Regions from separate parts of the Massilia luteola genome, predicted to be linked through region 1. Evidence: riboswitches for the same ligand, from Rfam matches in the RefSeq annotation. Region 1 holds a riboswitch; the other holds the start of a gene.
What was found. Region 1 has a riboswitch for thiamine pyrophosphate ahead of U9J41_RS01020 (TonB-dependent siderophore receptor). Riboswitches for the same ligand answer to the same signal wherever they lie in the genome.
Positions count from the first base shown of each region.

Region 2: another riboswitch for thiamine pyrophosphate. It lies ahead of U9J41_RS21050 (D-amino acid dehydrogenase); the one in region 1 lies ahead of U9J41_RS01020 (TonB-dependent siderophore receptor).

Region 1 covers NZ_JAXOFN010000001.1:214,493-220,271, forward strand. The annotation lists gene U9J41_RS01015 (ATP-binding protein) at 1-79, shown strand, start outside; gene U9J41_RS01020 (TonB-dependent siderophore receptor) at 221-2,329, opposite strand; TPP riboswitch at 2,415-2,514, opposite strand; gene U9J41_RS01025 (DUF535 family protein) at 2,565-3,521, opposite strand; gene U9J41_RS01030 (glutathione S-transferase) at 3,772-4,479, shown strand; gene U9J41_RS01035 (MFS transporter) at 4,458-5,681, opposite strand.
Region 2 covers NZ_JAXOFN010000023.1:23,099-28,877, forward strand. The annotation lists gene U9J41_RS21020 (patatin-like phospholipase domain-containing protein) at 1-851, shown strand, start outside; gene U9J41_RS21025 (hypothetical protein) at 940-1,209, shown strand; gene U9J41_RS21030 (NAD(P)/FAD-dependent oxidoreductase) at 1,196-2,500, opposite strand; gene U9J41_RS21035 (hypothetical protein) at 2,580-3,107, opposite strand; gene U9J41_RS21040 (hypothetical protein) at 3,286-3,954, shown strand; gene U9J41_RS21045 (hypothetical protein) at 4,021-4,152, shown strand; TPP riboswitch at 4,281-4,386, shown strand; gene U9J41_RS21050 (D-amino acid dehydrogenase) at 4,506-5,768, shown strand.

The DNA.
Region 1 (5,779 bases):
GGAGCTGGAGGAGCGGTTGCGGCAGGTGGAAGCGTTGATCGGTTGCCCACCGGTCGTTCCCGCGCAGGCGGGAACCTAATCTCTGCCCACCTGGATACAAACTTGAGCCCCAGCCTGCGCGGGGGCGACGTCGGTTGAGAATCGAACCGCGCCTGCTTCCGCGACTTCGTACCGACACTTGGGCCCACGCCTGCGCGGGGGCGACGGGTCGCAGGTCAGCTTAGAAATCGAACTGCGCCGACATGCGGAACGTGCGCGGTGCGCCCGGCAGCAGGTAGCCGCCCAGTTCCGGCGTCACGTCGCGCCAGTAGAACTTGTCGAACAGGTTCTCGGCCCGTGCACGCAAGGTGACGTTCGTCGCGCCCCATTTCACGCCATACGACGCGCCCACGCCGAACACGTGGTAGTCCGGCACGAACACCGTGTTCTCGACGTCGAACGCCTTCCTGCCCGAATATTGCCACGTGCCGTCCAGCTTCAGGCCCGGAACCGCTGCCACCGCGTACTGCACCCACGCCGTCGACTTGAACGCGGGGACGTCCGTCACGCGCTTGCCGTCGATGCCCGCCTGGCCCGTGCCTTCCTGGCGCGTGTTCAGCGCCATCAGCGACAGGCTCCAGTCCAGCGCGGGCGTGGCCTTGCCCTGCGCCGTCAGTTCGAGGCCGCGGTGCGTCTCTTTGCCGTTGCGGACGAACGTGTTGTTCGCATCCGTGTATTCCAGGCCCTGGCGGATCTGGAACAGCGCGGCCGACAGGTTGACGCCATTGTCCAGCGCGGCCTTGGCGCCGATCTCGACCTGGTGCGAACGCTGCGGCGCCAGCACCTGGTTCTCGTTCGCCGTCTGCATCGGGGCGACGCCGCCGTGCTGCAGGCCGTGGCTGACGGCGGCGTACACGTTCCACTCGCGCGCTGGGCTGAACACGAGGGCGACGTTCGGCAGCAGGAATGAATCGTCGCTGTGCGCGTCGCTGCGTTTCACGTCCACGTGGCGCAGGCCCGCGTGCACGGTCAGCTGGTTGGTCAGGCTCACGATGTCCTGCGCGAACAGGGCGCGTTCCTCGTCGCTGCGGCGCTCGGACACGGAGCCCGTCACGCGATCAGCGGCGACGTGCGGCGACACGAGCGGGTGCCACAGATTGCTGTAGCCGACGTAGTCGTACACGTAGTCGCCGAAGCTGTCGTGGCGCTCGGAATACGAGGTGCCGACGGTCAGCGCGTGGCGGATCGTGCCGGTCGCGAATTTACCTTGCACCTGCGCCTGCACGCCCCACGGCGACTTGCGCTCGCCCGTGCTCTGGTAGTCGTAGACGTCGTAGTCGCCGTTCGAGCAGTAGCCCGGATAGAAGCCCGCGCCCTCGTTGCTGCAGCCGTAAGGGAACGCGGTGAAGTCGTTGCGCTTGAACCAGTGCTTGTTGGCGGCCACGGTCGCGAGCCAGCCGGGGGCGAGCTTGTATTCGAAGCGCAGTCCGAGATTGCTGTCCTTGGTCGTGACGGGGCGCGTCCACGGCTGGTCGTTCAGCAGCATGTTGGGCGATACGCCGGTCGGCAGCACCTCGTTGCGGATCAGCTGGAAGCCGGGCGCCGTGATCTGGGCCTTGCGCTGGTAATCCATGTCCAGCTGCAGCAGCGCATCCGGCGTGATCTGCCAGTCGAAGGCGGCCGACACGAACTGGCGGTCGCCGTTGGCGCCGCGCACGTACGGGTGCAGGTCGGCGGCGGCCGCGTTGATGCGGTAGCCGAAGCGGCGGTCCTCGAAGCGGCCGCCGAGATCCACGGTGCCGTACAGCGTGCCGCGCTCGGAGACTTCCACCGTGGCGGAGCGCAGCGGCGCGGCAGTCGGACGCTTGGTCACGTAGTTGACGATGCCGCCAGGCGTGGCGATGCCGGCCGTCAGGCCCGCGAGGCCTTTCAGCACTTCGATGCGTTCCTTGTTCTCCAGCGGGATCTGGGTGTCGCCCGGGATCGCGAAGCCGTCCTTGCGGTAGCTGTAGTTGTTGTCCAGCGCGAAGCCGCGGATCGAGAATTGCTCGGCATAGCCGACGGCGTTGTAGGCGTCGGCCACGGACGCGTCGAAGCGCATCGCGTCGGTCGTGGAGCGGATCGACAGGTCCTGCATCTGCGTGCGGCCGATGGCGGTGATGGAGGCCGGGGTGTCGAACAGCGACGCCTCGCCGAAGCCGCCGACGCTGGCGCGGTCGACGGTGATGAAGCGGTTGCCCGTGACGACGACTTCGGCGACCGGGTGGGTGGTGTCCTGCGCCTGCGCGTTCGCGATGAAGGCTTGCGCGACGGCGCCGGCCAGGATGGTGTACTTCAAATGACGGTTCATGGTTTGCTCGTTTTCGCGCGCCGACGATGGGCGCGCTGCTTTTTCTTAAAAGCCGGAGCCAACGGGGGGAAGGGCAAACAAGGATGGGAACTGCGTTGCGCTTTCCTTCGCTGGCATTATCCAGATCAGGTACGAAGGGTATCTCTCACCCGGGAAGCGAACTCCCAGGACCCCTAGCGAAGGCGCGAGTGTAGCACACCGCGCCCTAATATGGTGCGTCTGTCAATGGCGCCGTTCAGGCCGGCTCGGGAATCGCCGCCGGATGCGCCACGTGCGCCCGCGCGTGCAGCAGGTGGCGCTGCACGATGGCACGTGAGGCTTCGCCGATGAGGCGCCAGTGCTCGCGCCGCAAGGCCGCGCGCTTGCGGTGCTTGGACGGCATCTCGGACAGCGGCTTGACGTAGAACGGCAGCGGGATCAGGTAGCCGTCGCGGCCGGGCATCTCTTCGCCGCCGAGGATTTTCCAGAAGCCGTCGTAGGCGTTGGCGAAGTGCTTTTCCGGGTCGGGATCGTAGGCGATATGCGCTTCGCTGCGGATGGCGACGACCTTGTCCATGCCGAGCGCCAGTGCGATGCCCTGCATGGCCGCGAAGCAGAAGAAGCTGGGCGAATTGTTCGGGAAGATGCGCTCGAACGCCTCGAACGCGGCGCCGGAATCGACCCAGCGGCCCTGGTTGCGTGCGATGAAGGCGACGACCGGCATGTCGACGCCCGCCATCCCGCCGTCGAGCCAGCTGAAGGACAGGCGGTGCAGGCATTTGCCGTCCGCGATCAGCGCGACGGTGAGGTCGCCTTCCGCATTGCTGCGCGACGCCATTTCGAGCTGGATCATGAAGCTGCTGCCTTCGGCCTCGTGCTGCCACAGGGGCAGGCAGCGCTGGCCGTAGACGGCTTCCAGATAGCCCTCGTTGAACGTCGATTCCTCGAAGCGGTAGTGGCTCAGCACGGCCTGCACGCGCTGGCGCGGGCTCAGGCCCTTGATCAGGTAGTCGCGGTGGCTGAGGTGGTGGAACGGGTCGTCGTTGGCCAGGCCCGCCACGTGCTTGCGGTAGACGCCGAGCCGGCACAGGGTGCGGTGGTCGCGGTAATAGGCCAGCACGCGCAGGCTGCGCGCGATGCACAGGACCCACGACGACAGGCTGTACTGGCGCCGGCGGGCCATCCAGTGTTTGGTCAGGTGAGCGAAAATCATGGTGCGCTCCGGGTACGGTATCGGTGGATTTATCTCGTCAGTTTTTTGCTAAACGGTAATTGATCGTTCAGCAGATCAAGATCGATGCCATCGATAACTCATTCCCCCCGTATTTCTTATTGTCTTCATGTCTCTCTTTGTTGATCTTTTGTCAGGCAAGTGCCAGACGCAAGACTAGCACGATTGCTGCGCCGAACATCGAAAAGCTGCTCAATAATTGAGTCAGACCGAACAAGTTGAGGAGCGTCGCATGGTGTATGAACTTTTTTACTGGCCGAGCATCCAGGGCCGCGGCGAATTCGTCCGCCTGGCGCTGGAAGAAGCGGGCGTGCAATACGTCGATGTGGCGCGCGGGCCGGGCGGCATGGCGCGCATGATGGCGGCGATGGACGGCGCCGACCATCCGTCGTTCGCGCCGCCGTTCCTGAAGGCGGGCGACGTGACGGTCGGGCAGACCGCCAACATCCTGATGTTCCTGGGTGAGCGCCACGGGCTGGCGCCGCAGGATGCGCAAGGTAGATACTGGGTGAGCCAGATCGAGCTGACGATCGCCGACATCGTGGCGGAAGCGCACGACACCCATCACCCGATCGCCACGTCACTGTATTTCGAGGACCAGCGCCCGGAGGCCAAGCGGCGCGCGGCCGACTTCATCGACACGCGCATCCCCAAGTTCTTCGACTGGTTCGAGAATATCCTGGCCCGGTCGGAGCCGAAGGACTATCTGCTGGGCGATGCGGTCACGTATGCCGACCTGGCGCTGTTCCAGCTCGTCGCCGGCCTGCGCTACGCCTTCCCGAAGGCGCTGGCGCGCATCGACGCGGGCTATCCGCTGCTGATGGCGCTGCACGACCGGGTGGCCGCGCGGCCGCGCATCGCGGCCTACCTGACATCGAAGCGGCGGCTGCCCTTCAACGAGGAAGGGATCTTCCGCCATTACGCGGAGCTGGACAAGTAATCGACGCGTTTGGCGCGTGCCGCCTCGTCCGGATGCGGTGCCGGGTCGCGCCGGTCCAGCCAGCCGGCCAGCGTGGTGAGCAGGAAAGCGCCGACGACGATCAGGCCGCCGATCCACGTCGTGTGCATCAGGCCGAGGTGCGCGACGATCAGGCCGCCGCCCCAGGCGCCGAGGGCGATGCCGACGTTGAACGCGGCGATGTTCAGGCCGGACGCCACGTCCACGGCGCGCGGCGCGTCGATCTCGGCGCGGCGCACGACGTAGACCTGCAGGCCCGGCACGTTGCCGAAGGCGACGGCGCCCCAGGCCAGCACCGTGACGAGGACGGCGACCTTGTTCGCGGCCGTGACGTCGAGGACGAACAGCACGGCGGCCAGCAGCGCGAACACGATCTGCAGGGCGCGTACTGGGCCTTTGCGGTCCGCCAGCCTGCCGCCCCAGATATTGCCGAAGGCGACCGACACGCCGTACACGAGCATCACGAGGCCGACGCTGCCCGGCGCAAAGCCGGCGACCTGTTCGAGGATGGCCGCGAGATAGGTGAAGGCGATGAACGAGCCGCCGTAGCCCAGGGTCGTCATCGCGTACACGAGCAGCAGGCGCGGTTTCTTCAGCACCGATAATTGGGTGAGCAGGCCGGCGGGCGCGCTGCCGGCGATGCCGCGCGGGACGAGCAGGGCGATGCCGCCGAACGCGATCACGCCGAGCAGCGCGACGGCCAGGAACGTCATCTGCCAGCCGAAACGCTGGCCGATGAAGGTCCCGAGCGGCACGCCCGTCACGAGCGCCACGGTCAGTCCGCTGAACATCAGGGCGATGGCGCTGGCCGCCTTTTCCTTGGGCACGAGGCTGGTGGCGATCGTCGAGCCGATCGAGAAGAAGACGCCGTGCGCGAGGCCGGTGAGCACGCGCGCGGCCATCAGCGCGGCGTAGCCGGGGGCCATCCACGCGGTCAGGTTACCGGCCGTGAACAGCAGCATGAGGCCGAGCAGCAGCGTCTTGCGCGGCACGCGGCCGGTGAGCGCCGTCAGCACGGGCGCGCCGATGGCGACGCCCAGCGCGTACAGGCTCACGAGCAGGCCGGCCGACGGCACCGACACGTGCAGGCTACCGGCGATGGTGGGAATCAGGCCGACGATCACGAATTCCGTCGTGCCGATGGCGAAGGCGCTCAGCGTGAGCGCCCATAAGGCGAGTGGCATGTTCTGCTCCTTGAAGACCGTCGTCCCGCGCCGGCGGGGACCGAGGTTTTGCCAGCGCCGCCGCGATGCTTGCAAAATCGGGCCCGTGCCTTCGCAGG
Region 2 (5,779 bases), on a different contig from region 1:
ACGGCAAGTGCTTTCCGGCCGGGGACACCGGCGCCAGCGACCCGTTGACGATCGGCGAGTGGATCGGCATCTCCGGCGCGGCCGCCGCCACCGGCAGCGGCCGGCGCACGTCGGCGGCCATGGCCCTGCTGCTCGGCCTGGCGAACGTGCGGCTGGGCCGCTGGTGGCGCTCCGGCCTGAAGGGCAACACCGAGCGCGGCCTGGCACGCCTGTTCCGCGCCGTGCTGCCGACCCAGGCCTACCTGGTCGACGAACTGGGCGCGCATTTCTACGGCACCCGCCGGCCCATGCACTACCTCAGCGACGGCGGGCATTTCGACAATACCGGCATCTACGAACTGCTGCGGCCCGAACGCGACCTCAAGTTCGTCGTCGCCTGCGACTGCGGCGCCGATCCCGGCTACCGGTTCGACGATCTCGCCGGCCTGATCCGCCTGGCGCGCATCGACTTCGGCATCGACATCGATGTCGACGAGACCGTCACGAATTCGCTGTCCCCGTTGCGCGACGTCTTCGGCACCGCCGCGGAGCTGGCGCGGCCCCAGTCCGGCGGCAACAAATGCGCCCTGCTGCTGAACGTGTTCCGCAGCAGCGGGGCGCGGCACGACAACGTGCCGGACATGCGCATCGTCCTGATCAAGCCGGTCCTGGTCGCCGAGGCCCCGCTGGACGTGCACAACTATGGCGCCGTGAACAAGGAATTCCCGCAGCAAACCACGGGCGACCAGTTCTTCGACGAGGCGCAGTGGGAAAGCTATCGCATGCTGGGCGTCGAGATCGGCCGGCGCATCTTCGACCCCGCCGACAAGGACCAGCGGCACCATCTGTGGAACATCCTGGCCGTGCGCTGAACGACCTGCCGTTTCCTTGATCGGGCCGAACACCGGGTTGCCGGCCCGTGCGAGCATCGGCGGGTTGCCAACCATCGTGGAGCTTCGCATGGACCCGACGCCACCGTTTGCCCGGCCGCCCGAGGCACTCAGCCCGACGCTCGAACGGCTCGAACCCATGCAGCGGCCGGCGCCGATGCCGGCCTGCGGGCATTGCCGGCTCGCACTGTGGTACCTCGTCGACGCCGACCTCGCGTGCTATTGCAACGCGATGCGGCGCGTCGTGTGGGACGGCATCCAGCCCGGCGTGCGCTGCTGCGACATCCCGCTGCTCGACGCCGCCTGCCGGCAGCCGCGCAGCGGGCTCAGTGCAGCTTGACGATCGGCGTCGTCCTGCGGATCAGGAAGCGCCCCACCGCCATCAGGCCCGTGCGCAGCGACCCCAGCACGGCCTGGTGGTGCATCAGGTGCAGGCTCATGTACATGATGCGCGCCAGGAAGCCTTCCACGAACAGGCTGGCGCCCCGCAACGAACCCATCAGGTTGCCCACCGTCGTCTCGCGGCCGATCGACACCAGCGAGCCGTAATCGCGGTACACGTACGGCGCCGTCCGCGGCGGCTTGCCGGCCGCCTGGTCGATGAAGGTCTTGAGGAGATAATCGGCCTGCTGGTGCGCGGCCTGGGCGCGCGGCGGCACGGCCTTGCCCTTGCCGTCCGTGCAGGCGGCGCAGTCGCCCAGCGCATACACGTCGGGCACGTCGTTCACGCGCAGGTGCGCGTCGACCTCGACCTGGCCGCCCTTGGCCACGGGCAGGCCGAGCGAGCCCAGGAACTCGGGCGCGCGGATGCCCGCCGCCCACACGCACAGGTCGGCCGGATACAGGTTGCCCTTGTTGTCGCTGACCTGCGTCTTGTCGATGCAGTCGACGCGGCAATCGGTCACGACCCGGATGGCGCGCTCGTCGAGCAGGCGCGCCGCCGCGCTCGACACCCGTTCCGGCAGCGGCGCCAGGATCCGCGGCGCGCCTTCGAGCAGGGTGATGCGCACGTCGCGCTTCACCTGCAGCCGGCGAAAGCCATAGGCGGCGTAGGCACCGGACGCTTCGCGCAATTCGGCCGCCAGCTCGACGCCGGTGGCGCCACCGCCGATGATGACGATGTCGAGGCCGCTGTCGGCGGCGCCGTCCTCCTTCTGCTGCTCGGCCTGGGCGAGCAGGCGCAGCAGGCGCAGGCGGAACCGCTCGGCGTCCTCGGTGGCGTTCAGGGAAATCGTGTTCTCGCGCGCGCCGGGCACGCCGAAATAATTCGACGTGCTGCCGACGGCGATCACGAGCGAGCGATAGCCGAGGGTGCGCTCCGGCAGCACTTCCTCGCCGTCGGCCGCCGTGGTGACGGGCGCGATCGTGATGTGCCGCGCGGCCGCGTCGAGCGCCGTCATGGCCCCGTACACGAAGGAAAAGCCGCGGTCGTGCGCCAGCATCTGGTACGACAGGCCTTCCTGGTGGATGTCCAGCGTGCCGGCCGCCACTTCGTGCAGCGACGGCTTCCACACGTGGTACAGCCGGCTGTCGACCAGCGTCACCTTGCCTGGCCCCAGTTTGCGGCCCAGTTTGCAAGCCAGTTCCAGTCCGCCCGCCCCGCCGCCCACGATCACGATATCGCCCTGCAAGCCTGCCTCCGTCGGTCACGCCCGCTGCCGGGCTCACGCGGACAGTCTACTACGGGGCGGCGCAACGCCCCGTCACGGATCAGTCGTGGCCGTGGCCGTGGCCGTGACCATGGCCGTTGCCGTTGCCGTTGCCGTGGCCATGTCCTTCATCGTGGCCGCGGCCGTGCTCCCGGTCCTCGTGGCGGCCGTGGCCGCCGCCGTCGCGGTATTCCACGCGCTCGACGACGCGCACGTCGCGCGGTCCGCCGCGGTGTCCTTCGCGATACCCGCCGAAATGCTCACGGTAGCGCGGCACATAGGTGTTCGTGTACCACTCGTCGCGCACGAACAGGACCGGGCGGCCGCACGCGCCGTAACGGCCGCAGTAACGCGCCCAGTGCCTGCGGTGGCCCGGCGGCACGCGCAGGTAGATCGGTTCGGCCACGTATTGCGGCGCCGGCGTGATGATCACCGGTTGCGGCGCATACAGGACGGGGCGCGGCGCGAAGTCGCCGATGTCGACCCGGCCATAGAAGCCGGGCTGGCCGACGCTGATGGACACATTCGTCTGGGCCAGGGCCGGGAGAGCGGCGGCGCACAGCGCCACGCCGAAGATCAGGGATTTCATAGGATGACCTCTTTGTAATGTTTGGGTCGAGTTTATCAAACGAAATGTTACGTACAATTCGTTGCAACACATGCTTACATTGTCGCCGGGCGGGATTACAACAGACCGGGCCGCAATATTTCTCTTGGAGCAAGTGCGCGGCTACAATCGCCGGCTCCAATCCACTGAAAGGTCATCGATGTTCGCGAAACAAACCGTGCTGGCGGCCGCCCTGCTGGCGGCGGGCGCCGCCAACGCGCAGGTCGGCGCAACGGCCGACCTCGGCACCACCGGCGTGGGCTTCCACGTCGTCGTGCCGATGGAAACCTATCTGAACGGCCGCTTCGGCGTCAACTATTTCCGCCACAACTTGACCAAGACGTCGAACCTCGTCGAGTACGACCTCAAGGGCAAGCTGCAGACGTTCGACCTCCTGTTCGACTGGTACCTGACCGAAGGCAGCAGCTTCCACCTGACCGGCGGCGTCCTCTACAACGGCAACAAGTTCGACGCCAAGGCCAGGCCGAACGGCGCCGGCGCCTTCACGCTGAACGGCCATACCTACTCGACGGCCGACGTCGGCCTCCTGACCGGCAGCATCGATTACCGCAAGGCCGCGCCCTACGTCGGCATCGGCTGGGGCAATGCGCTGGCCCCGTCCTCGCGCTGGACCAGCAACGTCGACCTCGGCGTGTTTTACCAGGGTAATCCGAACGTGCATCTGGCCAGCACGAGCTGCCCGACGTCGCTGACGGACTGCGTGGCGCTCATCAACGACATCGCCGCCGAGCAACTGCACCTGCGCGACGACGTGGACTCGTTCAAGGTCTATCCGGTCGTGCGCGCGAGCATCGGCTACCGCTTCTGAGCGTCCTCCAGCGGCGCGCCGTCTCCCGTGCGGGTCGGCTAGGATGAGGCCAAAGGAGAGAGCGCCATGAAACCCCATCGTGCCTGCCATCGCCTGCTGCTCCTGGCCTGCCTCACGCTGGTGGCCTGCCAGGACCGGCGCGAACCGGTGAAGCCCACCGTCGCGCTGGCCCCGGCCACGGCCGTCATCCCGGCCTGAGCCGCGCGCCGCGCAGCCTGCCGCCGTCCGGCCGCATTCGCGCGCCGGCGCCGCCGCGCATCCATCGCCTCGCTTGCTCGTCCACTTTGCCGCCGCGCCGCGGACCGGTTAGAATTCTCCCTGCCATAAGGCAACGCTAGGGGTCCTGCAGCCGCAACCGCGGCCCGCGGGTGAGAAACACCCTCCGAACCTGATCTGGGTAATGCCAGCGAAGGGAAGCATGCGGATACCGGTCCCCGCGCCGGCGCCCGCCCTCCCTTGCCGGCGCCGCCCGTCACCACGACGCCAACGAGGAGCGGCATGCAACTTCCTGTTTCCAGAACCCACCCACGCCGTAGCGCGGCGGTGCGCCGATGAACGTGCTCGTCCTCGGCGCCGGCATCGTCGGGACCGCGACCGCCTGGTACCTGCGCGAGGCCGGCCACGACGTCACCGTGATCGAACGCCAGGGCGGCCCCGCGCAGGAGACGAGTTTCGCGAACGGCTGCCAGATCTCCGTGTCGCACGCCGAGCCCTGGGCCACACCCGCCGGCCTGCTCAAGGTCGTGCAGTCGCTGGGCCGGGAAGACGCGCCGCTGCTGTTCCGCCTGCATGCCGACCCGCTGCAATGGCGCTGGTGCCTGCAATTCGTGCGCGAGTGCGCACCCGGCCGCGTCGCCGCCAACCTGCGCCGTATCGTCGCCATGGCCGAGTACAGCCGCCGCAGCCTGCAGGCGCTGCGCGCGCGGACGGGCATCGACTACGACAGCCTCACGCGCGGCATCCTCCATTTCTACACGGACGACAAGGAATTCGAGCGCGCCCGCCGCGCGGCCGCCGCGATGCGCGACCTGGGCTGCCCGCGCATGACCGTGGACGCCGACGAGGTCGTGCGGATCGAACCGGCGCTGGCGCCCGTGCGCCGCCAGCTCGTGGGCGGCGACTTCACGGCCAGCGACGAATCCGGCGACGTGTACCGGTTCACGTCGCAACTGGCCGCGCGCGGCGCGGACGCCGGCATCCGCTTCCTGTACAACGCGACGGCGACGCGCCTGCTGGCCGGCGGCGAGCGCATCGACGGCGTGGAAATCATCGACGCCGAAGGCCGCCACCGGCAGCTGCACGCGGACGCCGTCGTCGTCGCGCTGGGCAGTTTTTCCGCGCACCTGCTCGCGCCGCTGGGGATCCGGCTGATGATCTATCCGGGCAAGGGGTATTCGGCCACGTATCCGGTGATCGATGCCGACGCCGCGCCGACCGTGTCGCTGACGGACGACGGCCACAAGCTCGTGTTCTCGCGCCTGGGCGCGCGCCTGCGCGTGGCCGGCACGTGCGAGTTGAACGGTTACACGCGCGACCTGAACCCCGTGCGCTGCGCGGCGATCACGCGGCGCGTCCGCGCGCTGTTCCCCGGCGCCTGCGACTACGACGCCGCCACGTACTGGGCGGGCCTGCGGCCGTTGACGCCATCGAACGTCCCGCTCATCGGCCGCACGCGCTTCGCGAACCTGTACCTGAACACGGGCCACGGCACGCTGGGCTGGACGATGGGATGCGGTTCGGGGCAGGCGATCGCGGACATCGTGTCGGGGCGGAGGCCGGACGTCGATTTCCCATTCGCCGGCGGCGGCGCGTGACAATCGGCGTG